4 regions of the Neorhizobium sp. T25_13 genome follow, and region 1 is predicted to be linked to each of the others. Evidence: predicted binding sites of a transcription regulator. Region 1 holds the regulator's gene; each other region holds the start of a gene.
What was found. The regulator LexA, encoded in region 1, represses DNA repair genes until DNA is damaged. The targets are predictions, from matches to a motif close to TGTTCNNNNTGTGTTCNG.
Positions count from the first base shown of each region.

Region 1 (3,789 bases):
TTTTGTGGGCGGGCTCAAGCCGCCTTGGCGATGGCATCGAGCGCGAGCAGCTTTTCGAGCAGCCGCGGCATGTCCTTCAGATGCACCATGTTGGGGCCGTCCGAGGGCGCATTGTCCGGGTCCTCGTGGGTTTCCAGAAAGACGCCGGCGACACCGACCGCGACGGCTGCGCGCGCCAGCACCGGCACCATGGTGCGGTCGCCACCGGTCGAAGCGCCCTGCCCGCCCGGCTGCTGCACCGAATGCGTCGCATCAAAGATGACCGGAGCGCCGAGCGACGCCATGATCGGCAGCGAGCGCATGTCGGAGACCAGCGTGTTGTAGCCGAAGGAAGCACCGCGCTCGCAGAGCAGCACGTTCGGATTGCCGCTCTGGGTGAACTTGGCAAGCACGTTCTTCATGTCCCATGGGGCCAGGAACTGGCCCTTCTTGACGTTGATGACGCGGCCGGTCTTGGCGGCTGCGACAAGCAGGTCCGTCTGGCGGGAGAGGAAAGCCGGGATCTGCAGGATGTCGACCGTCTCGGCAACGACGGCGCATTGCTCTTCCGTGTGAATGTCGGTCAGGACCGGAAAGCCGAACTCCTTCTTGAGGTCGGCAAAGATCTCCATGGCGGTTTCGAGCCCGATGCCGCGCTTGCCGGAAATCGACGTGCGGTTGGCCTTGTCGTAGGAGGATTTGTAGACGAGGCCGATACCGAGCTTGCCGCAGACTTCCTTCAGGGCGCCTGCCATCATGAAGGCGTGGTCGCGGCTTTCCATCTGGCAGGGGCCGGCGATCAGCGACAGTTTTGCGTCCTGCGCGAAAACCACCTTGCCGTCTCCCTCGCCGACGGAGACGCTGGAATTTGCGGTAACTTCCATGAACCTATTCCTCGAAGCCGAACAAAACACCCTGGCCGGGCGCCGCCGAGACGAGAACACGGCCCTCCCGGCGGACGAATGCGACGTCATTAGCAGCAAGGGTGATCTCTGTCACGGCAAGATCGGCCGTCTTGAAGATGATCACCCGGCCGCGCAGCCCCTCGGCACCCGGCGTCGGCGGCAGGGCGAATTCCGCCTCGAGTTCGTGATCCTGCAGGATGCGAATGTGGGCATTTGCCGCCGCAAGCTCGAGCGAAGCAGCCTCTGGCTTCGCCTTCGTCATCAGCACCAGCTCGGCCAGGGGTGCGAAATCGGAGGGCGCCGATGCCGACAGAATGATCTTGCTCAGCCCCATGACCGCATTGGAATGGTGCTCCAGTTCGCCGCGATCGGCCGGCAGGGGATTGATCCGCTGGCAGGAAAACATCAGGAAGTCGGGCGCCCGGTCATCACCCGCAAAAGCCAGCCGGAAGCTTGCCTGGATTTCGGAACCGTCGGCCAAGGTCATTCCGCGGGAAAATTCCAGCACGTCGCCTGCCGAGATGCCACGCATCTTGAAACGCGCGTGATCGGCCATCGCGTCGCGCGTCGCGACAACGAGCGCCGAGAAGCCCTGCCTGTCACGTGCCTTGCGGAAGGCCAGATCGCGTGCGGTAAAAACGTTGCCGCGTTTGGCGGCAGCGCTTGCATGACGCCGATTGGCAATAGCCAGCGGCTCCAGATAGCTGCCATCCGAGAAGAACACACAAGCATTGGCTGTGCCGAAAGGATGAAAAGCGTCGGGCGCAACTGTAAAACCAAGCTTCGTGAGCCGGGAACGCGCAGCGGTAAGTCCCGCCACCGGCAGCACGAGATGATCGATTGGTCTTGCGTTCACGCGAGGGCCCCCGGAATTGGAATCGCAAAGCTAGTTTGGCAGCGGGCTCGCGCCGCGCAAGTGGTGTGGCTCGAGATATCTGGTACGCATCTATGAAGAAAAAATCATCATACTTCACAGAAATTTAGGGACTTGCAGAACACATATGGAACATATAGTGTCCGTTCTGGATTTGTTTCCGACTCTGAGGGTGCCAAAAGATGCTCACGCGCAAACAACAGGAATTGCTTCTGTTCATTCACGAACGCATGAAGGAATCCGGCATCCCGCCGTCATTCGATGAAATGAAGGATGCTCTCGACCTCGCGTCCAAGTCCGGCATCCACCGCCTGATCACCGCGCTCGAGGAGCGCGGCTTCATCCGCCGCCTGCCGAACCGGGCCCGGGCGCTCGAAGTCATCAAGCTGCCGGAAGCCTACTCGCCGAGCATGCAGCCGCGGCGTGGTTTTTCGCCCAGCGTCATCGAGGGCAGCCTCGGCAAACCGCAGCCGGTCGCGGCGCCTCAGAAACCTGCCGCCAACGACGATTCGCCGAACGCCACGACAGTTCCGGTCATGGGCCGCATCGCTGCCGGCGTGCCGATCTCGGCGATCCAGAACAACACGCACGACATCGCCGTGCCGGCCGAGATGCTCGGTTCCGGCGAACATTATGCGCTCGAGGTCAAGGGCGATTCGATGATCGAGGCCGGCATTCTCGACGGCGATACCGTGATCATCCGCAACAGCAATACGGCCAATCCGGGCGATATCGTCGTGGCGCTGGTGGACGACGAGGAAGCGACGCTGAAGCGCTTCCGCCGCCGCGGCGCCTCCATCGCCCTCGAAGCCGCCAACCCAGCCTACGAAACCCGCATCTTTGGGCCGGACCGGGTGAAGATCCAGGGCAAGCTCGTCGGCCTCATCCGCCGGTATCACTGATCATCTGCCGGAGCGGTTCCGGCAATGAACTATCGAAACCCTGGCTTCGCCAATCATAGTGGCGGTGCCGGCTCCAGGGACGGTCTGCGCCCGCCATGGCGGCACGGATCTGCCAGCGCCGAATGTCGGTCGCGCCGTTGAGGGAAATCTCCAGGGCACCCGCCTTGCGAAGCGTGGCGCCATTAATCATCAGGGCGCCGGACCGGCATTGGTCGAAGCGGGCGCGCGGCGCAATGACAAGACTGGCGGCGTCGCAGGCGGCACCCGCATAACGGCCGTCCTCGACAGCGATAACGATGCCCTTGCCCGTGCTTGCCGCACACCAGGCCGTCGGCTCGCAGGTGAAGCGGCCGACGGGCGCCTGTTTTATCCTCGACTTTGCCGTTTCCAGTTGCTGCGGGGTCAGTTCGCGGCGCTCGTTGGTTTTCTCGCCGGGCTGCTTGTCGTCGGGGGGCTTGTCCCTGGATGGCGACATTTCAGGCTTGGTGGGATCGCCGAGCAGAAGCGCCCTCTTCCATTGGCCGTAGACAAAGTCGGGCGGGCGGGCGCGATTGGTGGTCACCCCTTCCCCGTCTACAAGTGCGACCATCGTCCCGTCTTCCGAGATCAGTATATCCGGCAGCGGCATCGACCGCTCATGCCAGGAAAGCAGCAGAGCGGTCACCATCAGCGGCAGGCCTATCAGTCTCAGTCTCGTCCTCATGAGCGTCAGCAGCAGGAAACCTGCCGTCGACACGGTCAGGAACCAGGGATGCTGTCGCCCTATGCCGACATCGCCGCCCCAGGCGGCGACGTGTTTGGCGATGGCGATCACCCATCCCAGGCCGATGCCCATGAGCTTCATGAAGGGCGCATCGAGGCCGAACGGCATCAGCAGCATGCCGGCCAGCCCCGCCGGCATGACCACAAAGGAGATGATCGGCATGGCGGCGAGGTTGGCGGCAAGGCCGTAGGTGGCGATACGGTGGAAATGCTCGACCGAGAACATGGCGGTCGAGATGCCGCCGATCAGCGAGGTCACGAAGATGCCGGCCGCGAAATTCCAGGATGCCAGCACCGGCGTCACCACAGGGTGACGGAATGGCAGAGGTTCGGGATCGCGGCGTTCTGCCCTGTGTTTCCAGAGTGC
Region 1 is NZ_PVBI01000002.1:634,012-637,800, reverse strand. It holds gene kdsA (3-deoxy-8-phosphooctulonate synthase) at 15-863, opposite strand; gene C5J22_RS06720 (VOC family protein) at 868-1,740, opposite strand; gene lexA (transcriptional repressor LexA) at 1,941-2,660, shown strand; gene C5J22_RS06710 (ComEC/Rec2 family competence protein) at 2,641-3,789, opposite strand, start outside.

Region 2 (3,789 bases), on a different contig from region 1:
AACGTCCAAGCTCACACCCGCTCCACAAACCCGTCCAGCACCCGCTTCTCTCCGGCCCGATCAAACTCGATCGTCAGCTTGTTGCCCTCGATCGCCGAGATGTTGCCGTTGCCGAACTTGACGTGAAACACCCGGTCGCCGACCGAAAATTGCGAGGGCTTGTCGGCGACCGATTTGGCCACCAGTTCGCCGTCGATCGTGCGGGTGCGCGGGCCGCTTTCGCCGTAGCCGATGCGTTCCACGGCGTGGCCGGAGCGGGTGCCCCAGTTGTCGCGGGTGGCGTCGGTCTTGTTGGCCTGGGCGCGCTTCCAGCCGGGTGTGGAATAATTGTTGGCGAAGGGCTCGGCCTTGTCGAAACGCGACTGGCCGTAGCCGCCGCGCCCGCCATAACCGCCGTAATTGCTGTCTGAGGCTGCGACGTCCACATGGGCTGCCGGTAGTTCATCGAGGAAGCGCGACGGCATGGTCGACTGCCAGAGGCCGTGGATGCGGCGGTTCGAGACGAACCAGATGTGGCAGCGGTGTTTGGCGCGCGTCAGGCCGACATAGGCGAGGCGGCGTTCTTCTTCCAGCCCTGAACGGCCGCCCTCGTCGAGCGCCCGCTGGTGCGGAAACAGGCCTTCCTCCCAGCCGGGCAGGAAGACGGTGTCGAATTCCAGGCCCTTGGCCGAATGCAGCGTCATGATCGACACGGCGTCGAGGTTTTCGTTGTTCTCGGCATCCATGACCAGCGAGACGTGTTCGAGGAAACCGCGCATGCTCTCGAAGGCTTCCATGGAACGGACCAGTTCCTTGAGGTTTTCCAGCCGTCCCGGCGCTTCCGCCGATTTGTCGTTCTGCCACATGGCGGTATAGCCGCTCTCGTCGAGGATCTGCTCGGCAAGCGTGGTGTGGAGCGTGTTTTCGAGCAGGCCCTGCCAGCGGCGGAAGTCGGTGACCACGTCGAACAGCGCCTTGCGCGCCTTCGGCTTCATCTCGTCCGTCTCGATGAGGTCGGCCGCCGCCTGCAGCATGGGGATGTCGCGGGCGCGGGCATAGTCGTGCAGGTAGCGCACGGTCGTGTCGCCGAGGCCACGCTTCGGGGTGTTGATGATCCGCTCGAAGGCGAGGTCGTCGGAGGGCTGGCAGACCATGCGGAAATAGGCCATGGCGTCGCGGATTTCGAGCCGCTCGTAGAAGCGCGGGCCGCCGATGACGCGGTAGTTGAGGCCTAGTGTCACGAACCGGTCTTCGAACTCGCGCATCTGGAACGAGGCGCGCACCAGGATCGCCATGTCGTTGAGCTTGTGCTTGCCGCGCTGGAGGTTCTCGATCTCCTCGCCGACGGCGCGCGCTTCCTCTTCCGAATCCCAGGCTGCATGTACCACGACTTTCTCGTCGTCGGGGTCGGAGCGGTCGGTGAACAGGGTCTTGCCGAGGCGGCCCTCGTTATGGGCGATCAGATGGCCGGCGGCGCCGAGGATGTGTTCGGTGGAGCGGTAGTTGCGCTCCAGCTTGATCACCTTGGCGCCCGGAAAATCCTTCTCGAAGCGCAGGATGTTGTCGACTTCCGCGCCGCGCCAGCCATAGATCGACTGGTCGTCGTCGCCGACGCAGCAGACGTTCTGGGGAACGTCCTTCGGCCGCTGTGCAAGCAGCCGCAGCCACATGTACTGGGCCGTGTTGGTGTCCTGGTACTCGTCGACGAGGATGTAGCGGAACTTGCCGTGATATTCCTTGAGAAGATCCGGGTTCTTGCGGAGGATCGCGATCGGATGCAGCAGAAGATCGCCGAAATCGCAGGCGTTCAGCGTGCGAAGCCGCGCCTGGTAGGCGGCGTAGAGCTCGCGGCCCTTGCCGTTGGCAAACGCACGGGCGTCGCCTTCGGCAATGTCCGGCGGCGTCAGGCCCTTGTTCTTCCAGGTGTCGATCATGCCGGCGAACTGTTTTGCCGGCCAGCGCTTGTCGTCCAGCCCCTCGGCCTGGATGAGCTGCTTGATCAGCCGCACCACGTCGTCGGTATCGAGGATGGTGAAGTCGGAGCGAAGGCCGGCGAGTTCCGCATGGCGGCGCAGCAGTTTCACGCCGATCGAGTGGAAGGTGCCCATCCAGGGCATGCCCTCGACCGCGCCGCCGACCAGAACGCCGACGCGTTCCTTCATCTCGCGCGCTGCCTTGTTGGTGAAGGTGACGGCAAGGATCTGCGAAGGGAAGGCCCGGCCGGTCGCGAGGATGTGGGCGATGCGGGTGGTCAGCACCCGCGTCTTGCCCGTGCCCGCGCCCGCGAGCACGAGGACCGGGCCGTCGAGCGTCTCGACCGCTTCGCGCTGTTCCGGGTTGAGGCCTGCGAGATAGTCGGGCGCCCGGTGCTGGTCGCGGGCCGCCATGGCGCGCGCGGCGATGCCGAGGCCGCCGTTTCCGGCCGGCTGCGCCAGGGCGGGGGCCGGGCCCTTGCGCTGCGCCTGCTCAGGTTCTTCGTCGAAGAACGGAATGTCGTCGAAACTGTTCGTCATGCGGCCAATGTAGTGATTCGGACCTGAAAGACCAGAAAATGTTCTGCTTTCATTCCGACTGTTCACACAAGGCAAGGCCAAATTGTGAAGAGGCCGCCGGTTGCCCACTGCGAAAGCGGCGATTTTAGGAGTATATGTATGCCTCCGATCTAACATATGCGTGAAATTTCGTGAGGTTACATTTTTGTAAGGTTGCCGAACACCCATTGCGTGAGCACCCGCAAAAAAGGATACTCCCGAGCAATTATGGCCTCCTGGTGCCGCCATCGGAGAATTGAATGCGGATTTGGAAACAGCTTCTGCTCTGTATCGTAGTCCTGGCCGGAGCGCTCGGCCTGTGGGTCTACCTGGTGCCGAGCGCCGGCGGAACCCTGACAAAGATGGGCGTTCCCGGTGAAGTGATCGCCGCCGTCATTCCGAGAACCGCAGCCCAGCCCGCACCGGCTCCAGCGGGTGCAAACGGCAATGCTGCGGCGCGTCCGCAAGGCGAGGGCGCTGCGCAGAATGGGCAGCGCGGGGCAGGCGGCCAGGGTGGTGCCCAGGGCGGGGGCCAGGGTGGCAACCGGGCGACCCTCGTCGTTGCTCAGCCGGTCGCGATCGGCACCGTCAACGACCGCCTCTCGGCGATCGGCAGCGGTCAGGCCATCCAGTCGGTCGTCGTCATGCCGCAGGCTTCCGGTACCATCAACGAGATCATGGTGACGTCGGGCCAAAAGGTCACCAAGGGCCAGGTTCTCGCCCGCCTCGATGACGAAGAGCAGACGATCGAGCGCGACAAGGCGCGGGTGGCGCTGGCCAGCGCCCAGGAAAAATCCGCTTCCTACAAGAACCTGCAGTCGTTCTCGCGCCTCGACGTTTTCGATGCGCAGATCGCCGAACAGGCCGCAAAACTCGCACTCTCCACCGCCGAACTCAATCTCAGGCGCCGCGATATCGCCGCCCCGATCGACGGCATTGCCGGCATCGTCGCGGTCAATATCGGCGACAACGTCACCACCCAGACCAATATCGTGACGATCGACGACCGCACGGCCATTCTGGTCGACTTCTGGGCGCCGGAGCGTTTCGCGGTTGCGATCGAGCCGAGCCAGCCGGTCGAGGCGAGCTCGATCGCCCGTCCGGGCCAGGTCTTTTCCGGCAAGGTCGAGGCGATCGACAACCGCATCGATCCGGCAAGCCGCACGATGCGCATCCGCGCCCGGGTCGAAAATCCGGGCGATGTGCTGCGCGCCGGCATGGCCTTCAACGTCGGCATGCGCTTTGCCGGCGAACGATATCCGGCGGTCGATCCGCTCGC
Region 2 is NZ_PVBI01000004.1:186,537-190,325, reverse strand. It holds gene C5J22_RS11115 (AAA family ATPase) at 1-9, opposite strand, end outside; gene C5J22_RS11110 (ATP-dependent helicase) at 12-2,492, opposite strand; gene C5J22_RS11105 (efflux RND transporter periplasmic adaptor subunit) at 2,771-3,789, shown strand, end outside.
Region 2: the regulator LexA is predicted to act here: its motif matches at 2,532-2,549, upstream of C5J22_RS11110 (ATP-dependent helicase).

Region 3 (3,789 bases), on a different contig from region 1:
TTGCGAGTCTTGAGTGTCACCTCGCCGTTTTCGATGCGCATCTGGATGCGATAGCCGTCGAACTTGATCTCATGGATCCAGCCGTCCGCCGTGGGTGGACGCTCAAGCGTTTCGCAGAGCTGCGGAGCGATGAACCCCGGCATTGTTGACTTTGCTGACTTGGAAGCTTTGGCCGGCGCGGATTTCCTTTTGGTTTTGGTTTCGGCTTTGCGTTCTTCGGCGGCAAGGCCGTGGTTGCTGTCCCAGACGGCATTCGCCTGAACGTCACCGCTCTCGACCATGAACGGTTTCGGCTTCTTGCCCTTGCCGGCAGCGATCGCCTCCATCGTCCGACCGGAGGCGACAGAGGTGGCGTTGTCCTCAAGGACAGCCGCGCCGTCTTCCTCGACGGAAAATTCATCGTGATGCTTGATCAGCAGCCAATTGGTGCGCTTGCCGCCATCGCGGTCATTGCGCATCCGCACCAGCACAAAGCTGCCATGCAGACGCTCGCCCTCCAGCCTGAATTTGAAATCGCCTTTGGCCAATGCCTGTTCCGGGCTTTTGTTACCCTCCGGCTCCCAATAGCCACGGTCCCAGAGCATGACCGTGCCACCGCCATACTGGCCTTTCGGGATCGTGCCTTCAAAGTCGCCATAGTCGAGCGGATGATCCTCGACCTCGACGGAAAGACGCTTGTCGTGTGGATCGAGCGACGGTCCCTTGGTCACCGCCCAGGACTTGAATACCCCATCTAGTTCAAGGCGAAGATCGTAATGCAGCCGCGTCGCGTCATGTTTCTGGATGACGAAGCGACGGCGGTTCGATGCCTTCAGCTTCGCCTTTCCGCTCGGCTCCTGCGTCTTTAGAAAATCACGTTTCTGCTTGTATTTTGAGAGCTTGTCGCTGGCCATCGCGGTCCCCGGGACACTTCCGCCATCCGCGTCGAATGACGACGGAGCTGAGGCGCGGGCTGGACAGGTGGGACGCTCGACTGCCATTTCGTTGGCCGCAAGGAGAGCGTTCATCACCCCTGTCACGTCCAGTTGACACGGCACGCAACCTCGGAACTGAGAAGCATCCAGCCCGCATTTTGTTCCAACTCAGCCCGTTGAGATGCGGTGATGGAAACAGAAAGCGCGTCAGCCGACCTGCTCGACGTGGAGTGTGCCGGCGGGAAGCGGCCTGATCAGAGACTTCGCCGAGACAGATGGATCGAGCCAGTCGCCCCAGGCGTCCCGTTCGAGGATGACGATCTGCCGGTCGTGATAAGGCGCGATATCCGGGCCAGGCTCGATCGTCAGCATGGTGAAGGCTTGCCCGACGTCATCCGTCTCGCGCCAGATGCCGGCGATGCAGAAAATTGGTTCGTCCTTCTTGGTGAACAGCCACTTGTCCTTGCGCTTTTTGCCTTTTTCGGTTGGTTCGGTGAACTCGTAGAAACCATCGGCGACGATCAGGCATCGGTTAGAATCGAACTCGCGTCCATCGGAGCGGAAATTATAGACCGGCCGCTTGTTCTGGCCAGGCCAACTCCATCGGCGCTGGACGAGGCCGGCCTCGTCGCGCGTTCCCTCGATTGTGCGGATGATCGGCGCCATATCTGTGATCTTGATGTCTTCGCGTGCCTCAACGTTCGGTGCACCTTCACCAAAGCGGATCTTGATCTTGAGATGGGTGAAGTCCTCCACAATCGACGCCACGTCCACCATCAGCCGATAATCATTGCACATGCTTTCCTCGCAGTTCTTGTTGTGAAGCCTGGTTCTTGCTATGTTCTACATATGATGAACGCGAAGGTTTTCCAGTCCGACGCCCCGCTCGACGAGCGCCGCGTCATCATAAGACGGCATGACGGCGATGTGGAGATGGTGGAGCTGCCCTGGGGGTTGCGTCGGCTCGATGGCGGCCCACGCGCGGCCAATGTCGTCCGCTCTGAAGGAAGGACGTTTCCAACCCACCACCGCTGTCTGGTGCCGGCATCCGAGTTTCGCCATCGCAGTGGGGCGAGGAACTTCTGTTTCTCGCTCAAGAACGGTGACTGGTTCTATTTCGCGGGTATCTGGCGGCAGGCGTCCCATGGCTGGCCGGAGGCCTATGCCGTCCTGACGATCGAGGCGAATGTCGACATCGCACCCTACCATGACCGGCAGATGGCGGTGCTGACGCGCGATCGGCGGATGGACTGGCTCGATGGGGTCGTAGCGGAAGATGAAATCCTGCGGCCACTCCCGGCAGGTACATTCCGCGTCAAGCCTCTTTCGAACGCTTCGTTCCAGTCAAGATTGGCGGTCTAAAGCGCGAGCCGCAACTGCGGCGCCTTATCACCTGCGTTGCGCCAGTGAGGACAGCAACACGTCGGGCGGGCGGCCATGACCGTCCGGCCGCTTGATCCGCGACGTTTTGTCGGTGGGGTGCCCTCATGCGCGGGGATCGAGAAGAAATTCGCAGACACTACGACGATCCCGACTTGTCCCCGCAATTCACACCAAGGAGTAGCGAGCGCACGCAGCGCTCCAAAAAAGTCTGCCAGCCGCTATTGGGCTGATTCTTCTGAGTATTCTTCCGATTCCTAATGTCCAGGATAATATTCCCATTCCTCCGGTTGCTTGACTCTTTTATTCGACCGGAACAGAAAGAGAACATCCACATTTGCTCGACATGATGTCGGCCGCCAACACGACCTTGAAGGGAGCCGTGAACGATGACTGCTGCCCGCGAAAGGGTGATTTCCGATCTGCGCGAGCGCATTGCCTCGCTGGAGGGCGTGTCAGCCAGAAAGGCCGGCTGTCTGTCCTTTGGGGTGCCGGAAATCGATGCGGTCCTGCCGGGAGGTGGCCTGGCCTATGGCGCCCTGCACGAATTTGCAGGCGGCGGGTCGGGCACGGTGGATGGTGCGGCGGCGGCCCTCTGTGCGGCGGGCATCGCGGCCCGCACCAAAGGTCCGATCGTCTGGTGCCTGACGCGGCCGGACCTGTTTTTTCCTGCGCTCGCCCAGGTCGGTCTCCAACCCGACCGGGTGATCTTCGTCGAGTCCGACAAAGAAGAAGACGTTTTGGCAAACATGGAGGAGGGGCTGTCCTTCGGCGGGCTCGGCGCCGTCGTCGGTGAACTCGTTCGCCTGCCGATGGTCAGTTCGCGCCGGCTGCAGCTGGCGGCCGAGCAAACGGGCACGATGGCGCTCGCCGTGCGACGCTGGCGACGGCAGACGGAGGCCAATGACTTCGGGCAGCCGACGGCGTCGACCACGAGGTGGCGGGTGAGCGTCATGCCGTCGGAGGAATTGCCGGTGCCGGGTGTGGGGAGGGCTCAATGGTTGCTGGAATTGATGCGCGTGAAAGCGGGTGAATGTGCTGAGTTTCTCGTGAGGGCGTGCGATGACAAGGGTTGTCTCGATCTATCTTCCGGATCTGCCGACGGATCGCATTCGTCGCGCCGATCCGTCTATTCCGCCTGAACAGGCGATCGCCGTGATCGCCAGGAGCGGCTCGAAGCGCTGGGTATCGGCCGCCGACGCGGCCGCCAGGAAAGCCGGCGTTCATGTCGGCATGCCGGCGGCCAAGGCACAGGCGTTGTTCCGCGGCCTGATGCTGGTCGATGCGGATCCTACAAAGGATGCCGCAGCACTCGAACGCATTACCCTCTGGGCGCTAACGCTCTATTCGCCGATCGTCGCCGTCGATGGGATCGACGGGATCGTCATGGACACCGAGGGTGCCGATCACCTGCAAGGCGGCGAGCTCGCCATGGTGACGAAGATCGCCAATCAGTTCCTGGCAAAAAAACTCACACCCCGAGTCGCGATCGCCG
Region 3 is NZ_PVBI01000007.1:333,586-337,374, reverse strand. It holds gene ligD (DNA ligase D) at 1-893, opposite strand, end outside; gene C5J22_RS18875 (SOS response-associated peptidase) at 1,122-1,712, opposite strand; gene C5J22_RS18870 (SOS response-associated peptidase family protein) at 1,764-2,276, shown strand; gene C5J22_RS18860 (ImuA family protein) at 2,684-3,436, shown strand; gene C5J22_RS18855 (DNA polymerase Y family protein) at 3,357-3,789, shown strand, end outside.
Region 3: the regulator LexA is predicted to act here: its motif matches at 2,607-2,624, upstream of C5J22_RS18860 (ImuA family protein).

Region 4 (3,789 bases), on a different contig from region 1:
TTTACAGGTTGACGACGGCTCTGCGCGAAGGCCGGGAAGGCCATGAGGAGTTCCGGCTTCTCCAGCCGATCGGACGGACGACCGGCAACGGTTCCGGTGCACACTGGTACCGTCTCAAGGCACGGCTGCTGACGCCCGCCGACAGCCGCAAGGGCCAGCTCGACATCTGGCAGATCACCGACATCACCTCGGAACGAGACGACCAGGAACGGTTCTTCCGCGAACTGCAGAACGCCATCGACTATCTCGACCATGCGCCCGCCGGGTTCTTCTCCGCCGGCAAGAAGGGTGAAATCTTCTATTTGAACGCCACGCTTGCCGAGTGGCTCGGCATCGACCTGACCAAGTTCGTGCCGCGCTCGGTGACAATCGCCGATCTGGTGGCAGGCGAGGGCATGGCGCTGATCCAGTCGGTGCAGGCCGCACCCGGGCTGAAACGCACTGAGACGCTCGATCTCGACCTTCGCCGCGCCAACGGCCAGAGCCTGCCCGTGCGCCTGGTGCACAATGTCAGCGCCACCCGCGATGGTGCGCCGGGCGAGAGCCGGACCATCGTGCTGGCACGGCCAAAGGGCGGCGAGGGCGACCAGTCGGCTTCCGCCATGCGCTTCACGCGCTTCTTCAACAACACGCCGATGGCGATCGCCTCCGTCGATGGCGAGGGCAGGATCCTGCGCATCAATGCGCCGTTCCTCAAACTGTTTGCCGGCGTCGTTTCCCGCGACGACGTGGATGCCGGTATCGAACTCGACCGCATCGTTCACGACAATTCACGCCAGCATCTGATGCAGGCGATTGCCGCTGCCAAGGACGGGCAGGGCGATATCGCCCCGATTGATTCGCGCCACCCCGGTGACGAGAACCGCTATGTGCGCTTCTATGTGAACGCCGTGATCGACGAGAGCGACGAGGCGCCGGAAGAAGCCGCGATCGTCTACGCCGTCGAGACGACCGAGCAGAAGGCGCTCGAAACCCAGATGGCCCAGACCCAGAAGCTCAATGCGGTCGGCACGCTGGCGGGCGGCATCGCCCACGACTTCAACAACGTCCTGACCGCGATCCTTCTGTCCTCCGATCACCTCCTGCTGCAGGCGCGCCCCTCCGACGCGAGCTTTGCCGACCTGATGGAGATCAAGCGCAACGCCAACCGCGCCGCCGTGCTGGTGCGCCAGCTGCTCGCTTTCTCGCGCAAGCAGACCATGCGTCCGGCGGTGCTGAACCTCACCGATGTCGTCGGCGACCTGCGCATGCTGGTCGACCGGCTGATCTCCGGCACCAATGTGAAGCTCGAAGTGGACTACGGCCGCGATCTCTGGCCGGTGCGCACCGACCTGTCGCAATTCGAGCAGGTGCTGATCAACCTCTGCGTCAACGCGCGCGATGCCATGCCCCAGGGCGGCACGATCCTGATCAAGACCCGCAATGTATCCGCCGAGGATGCCGGCGGTTTCAACCAGGCGGATCTGCCGGCCGAGGATTTCGTGATGGTCGAGGTTTCCGACACCGGCACGGGCATTTCGCCCGAAATCATGGACAAGATCTTCGAACCGTTCTTCACCACCAAGGAAGTGGGCAAGGGCACCGGCCTCGGCCTCTCGATGGTCTACGGCATCGTCAAACAGTCCGGCGGCTATATCTATCCCGAATCGGAAGTCGGACGCGGCACGAGTTTCCGCATGTTCCTGCCACGCCACATTCCCGAAACGCCTGTCATCGTCCAGGACGTTACCGCAACCGGTACGCAGGCGCAGCCGGCCGCTATCGCGCCTGTCGTGTCGACGCCTGCTTCCGACGACCTCGACCTCACGGGAAAGTCGGCGGTGGTCCTGCTCGTCGAGGACGAGGAGGCCGTCCGCCGCGGCGGCAAGCGCATGCTGGAAACCCGTGGCTACACCGTGCACGAGGCGGGTTCCGGCACCGAAGCGCTCGACATCATGGAAGAGCTGCAGGGCAAGGTGGATATCGTCGTCTCCGACGTCGTCATGCCGGAAATGGATGGGCCGACGCTTTTGACCGAGCTGCGCAAGATCTATCCGGACATGAAGTTCATCTTCGTTTCGGGCTATGCCGAGGATGCGTTTGCCCGCAACCTGCCGGCCGACGCCAAGTTCGGCTTCCTGCCGAAGCCCTTCTCGCTGAAGCAGCTTGCCGTGGCGGTCCGGGAAATGCTCGATTCGGAGTGAGAATCGGATTGTCTCTCATAAATTTCAAGCGCCGCGATTTCCTCGTCAAATTGCGGCGCAGCTTTGATTTCAAACGGGAATTTTCCACACCCAGGCGGGCGTGAACATCCTGAGAACGAAATCGAAATATCTATTTTGACTCAATCGCTTGAGCGACCCTTGTCAAATGAGAACAAAATAGGTACATCACCTTTATCGGCTGCTTCATTGCGTGCGCGGCGGCAATAACCTAAAGGTGGGACCAGATGGCACAGAATAGTTTGCGGCTCGTAGAGGATAAAGGCGTGGACAAGAGTAAGGCGCTGGAAGCGGCATTGTCGCAGATCGAACGGTCCTTCGGTAAGGGATCGATCATGAAGCTCGGTGCAAACGAGAGCATTGTCGAAATCGAGACGGTTTCCACCGGCTCTCTCAGCCTCGATATCGCGCTCGGCATTGGCGGCCTGCCGAAGGGCCGCATCGTTGAAATCTACGGCCCGGAAAGCTCCGGCAAGACGACGCTTGCATTGCAGACGATCGCCGAAGCCCAGAAGAAGGGCGGCATCTGCGCCTTCGTCGATGCCGAACATGCGCTCGACCCGGTCTATGCCCGCAAGCTTGGCGTCGATCTCCAGAACCTTCTGATCTCGCAGCCGGATACCGGCGAGCAGGCGCTTGAAATCACCGACACGCTGGTCCGTTCCGGTGCCGTCGATGTGCTCGTTATCGATTCGGTTGCGGCATTGACGCCGCGCGCCGAAATCGAGGGCGAAATGGGCGACAGCCTGCCGGGCCTTCAGGCACGCCTGATGAGCCAGGCGCTGCGCAAGCTCACCGCTTCGATTTCCAAGTCGAATACGATGGTGATCTTCATCAACCAGATCCGCATGAAGATCGGTGTGATGTTCGGTTCCCCCGAAACCACCACCGGTGGCAACGCCTTGAAATTCTACGCCTCTGTTCGCCTCGACATCCGCCGTATCGGCCAGGTCAAGGAACGCGAGGAAGTGGTCGGCAACCAGACCCGCGTCAAGGTCGTCAAGAACAAGATGGCGCCTCCCTTCAAGCAGGTCGAATTCGACATCATGTATGGCGAAGGCGTTTCCAAGACCGGCGAACTGGTGGATCTCGGCGTCAAGGCCGGCATCGTCGAGAAGTCAGGTGCCTGGTTCTCCTATAACAGCCAGCGCCTCGGCCAGGGCCGCGAGAACGCCAAGACCTTCCTGCGTGACAATCCCGAACTCGCCCGCGAGATCGAGACGTCGCTCCGCCAGAATGCCGGCCTCATCGCCGACCGTTTCCTGCAGAATGGCGGCCCGGACGCTGACGACGGCGACGCGGCTGCAGATATGTAAGCCCTCCCGCCGCACTCGGAGTTTTCTCCGGCTGATTGCTTTTGAACCGGCCGCGCATGGAAAGATGTGCGGCCGGTTTCTCGTTCGGTTAGGCGGCGGGGCGGCTGGACAGTTGGGGGTGTGGGCGATACAAGCCTTTGGTTTTCGAATAATAGGACCGCATCCGGCGGTAAAAAGGGCGTAGCATGAGCGGCGTGAATGAAATCCGGTCGACCTTCCTCGACTATTTCCGAAAGAACGGACACGAGGTCGTCTCCTCCAGTCCGCTGGTG
Region 4 is NZ_PVBI01000014.1:100,513-104,301, forward strand. It holds gene cckA (cell cycle histidine kinase CckA) at 1-2,183, shown strand, start outside; gene recA (recombinase RecA) at 2,429-3,517, shown strand; gene alaS (alanine--tRNA ligase) at 3,703-3,789, shown strand, end outside.
Region 4: the regulator LexA is predicted to act here: its motif matches at 2,352-2,369, upstream of recA (recombinase RecA).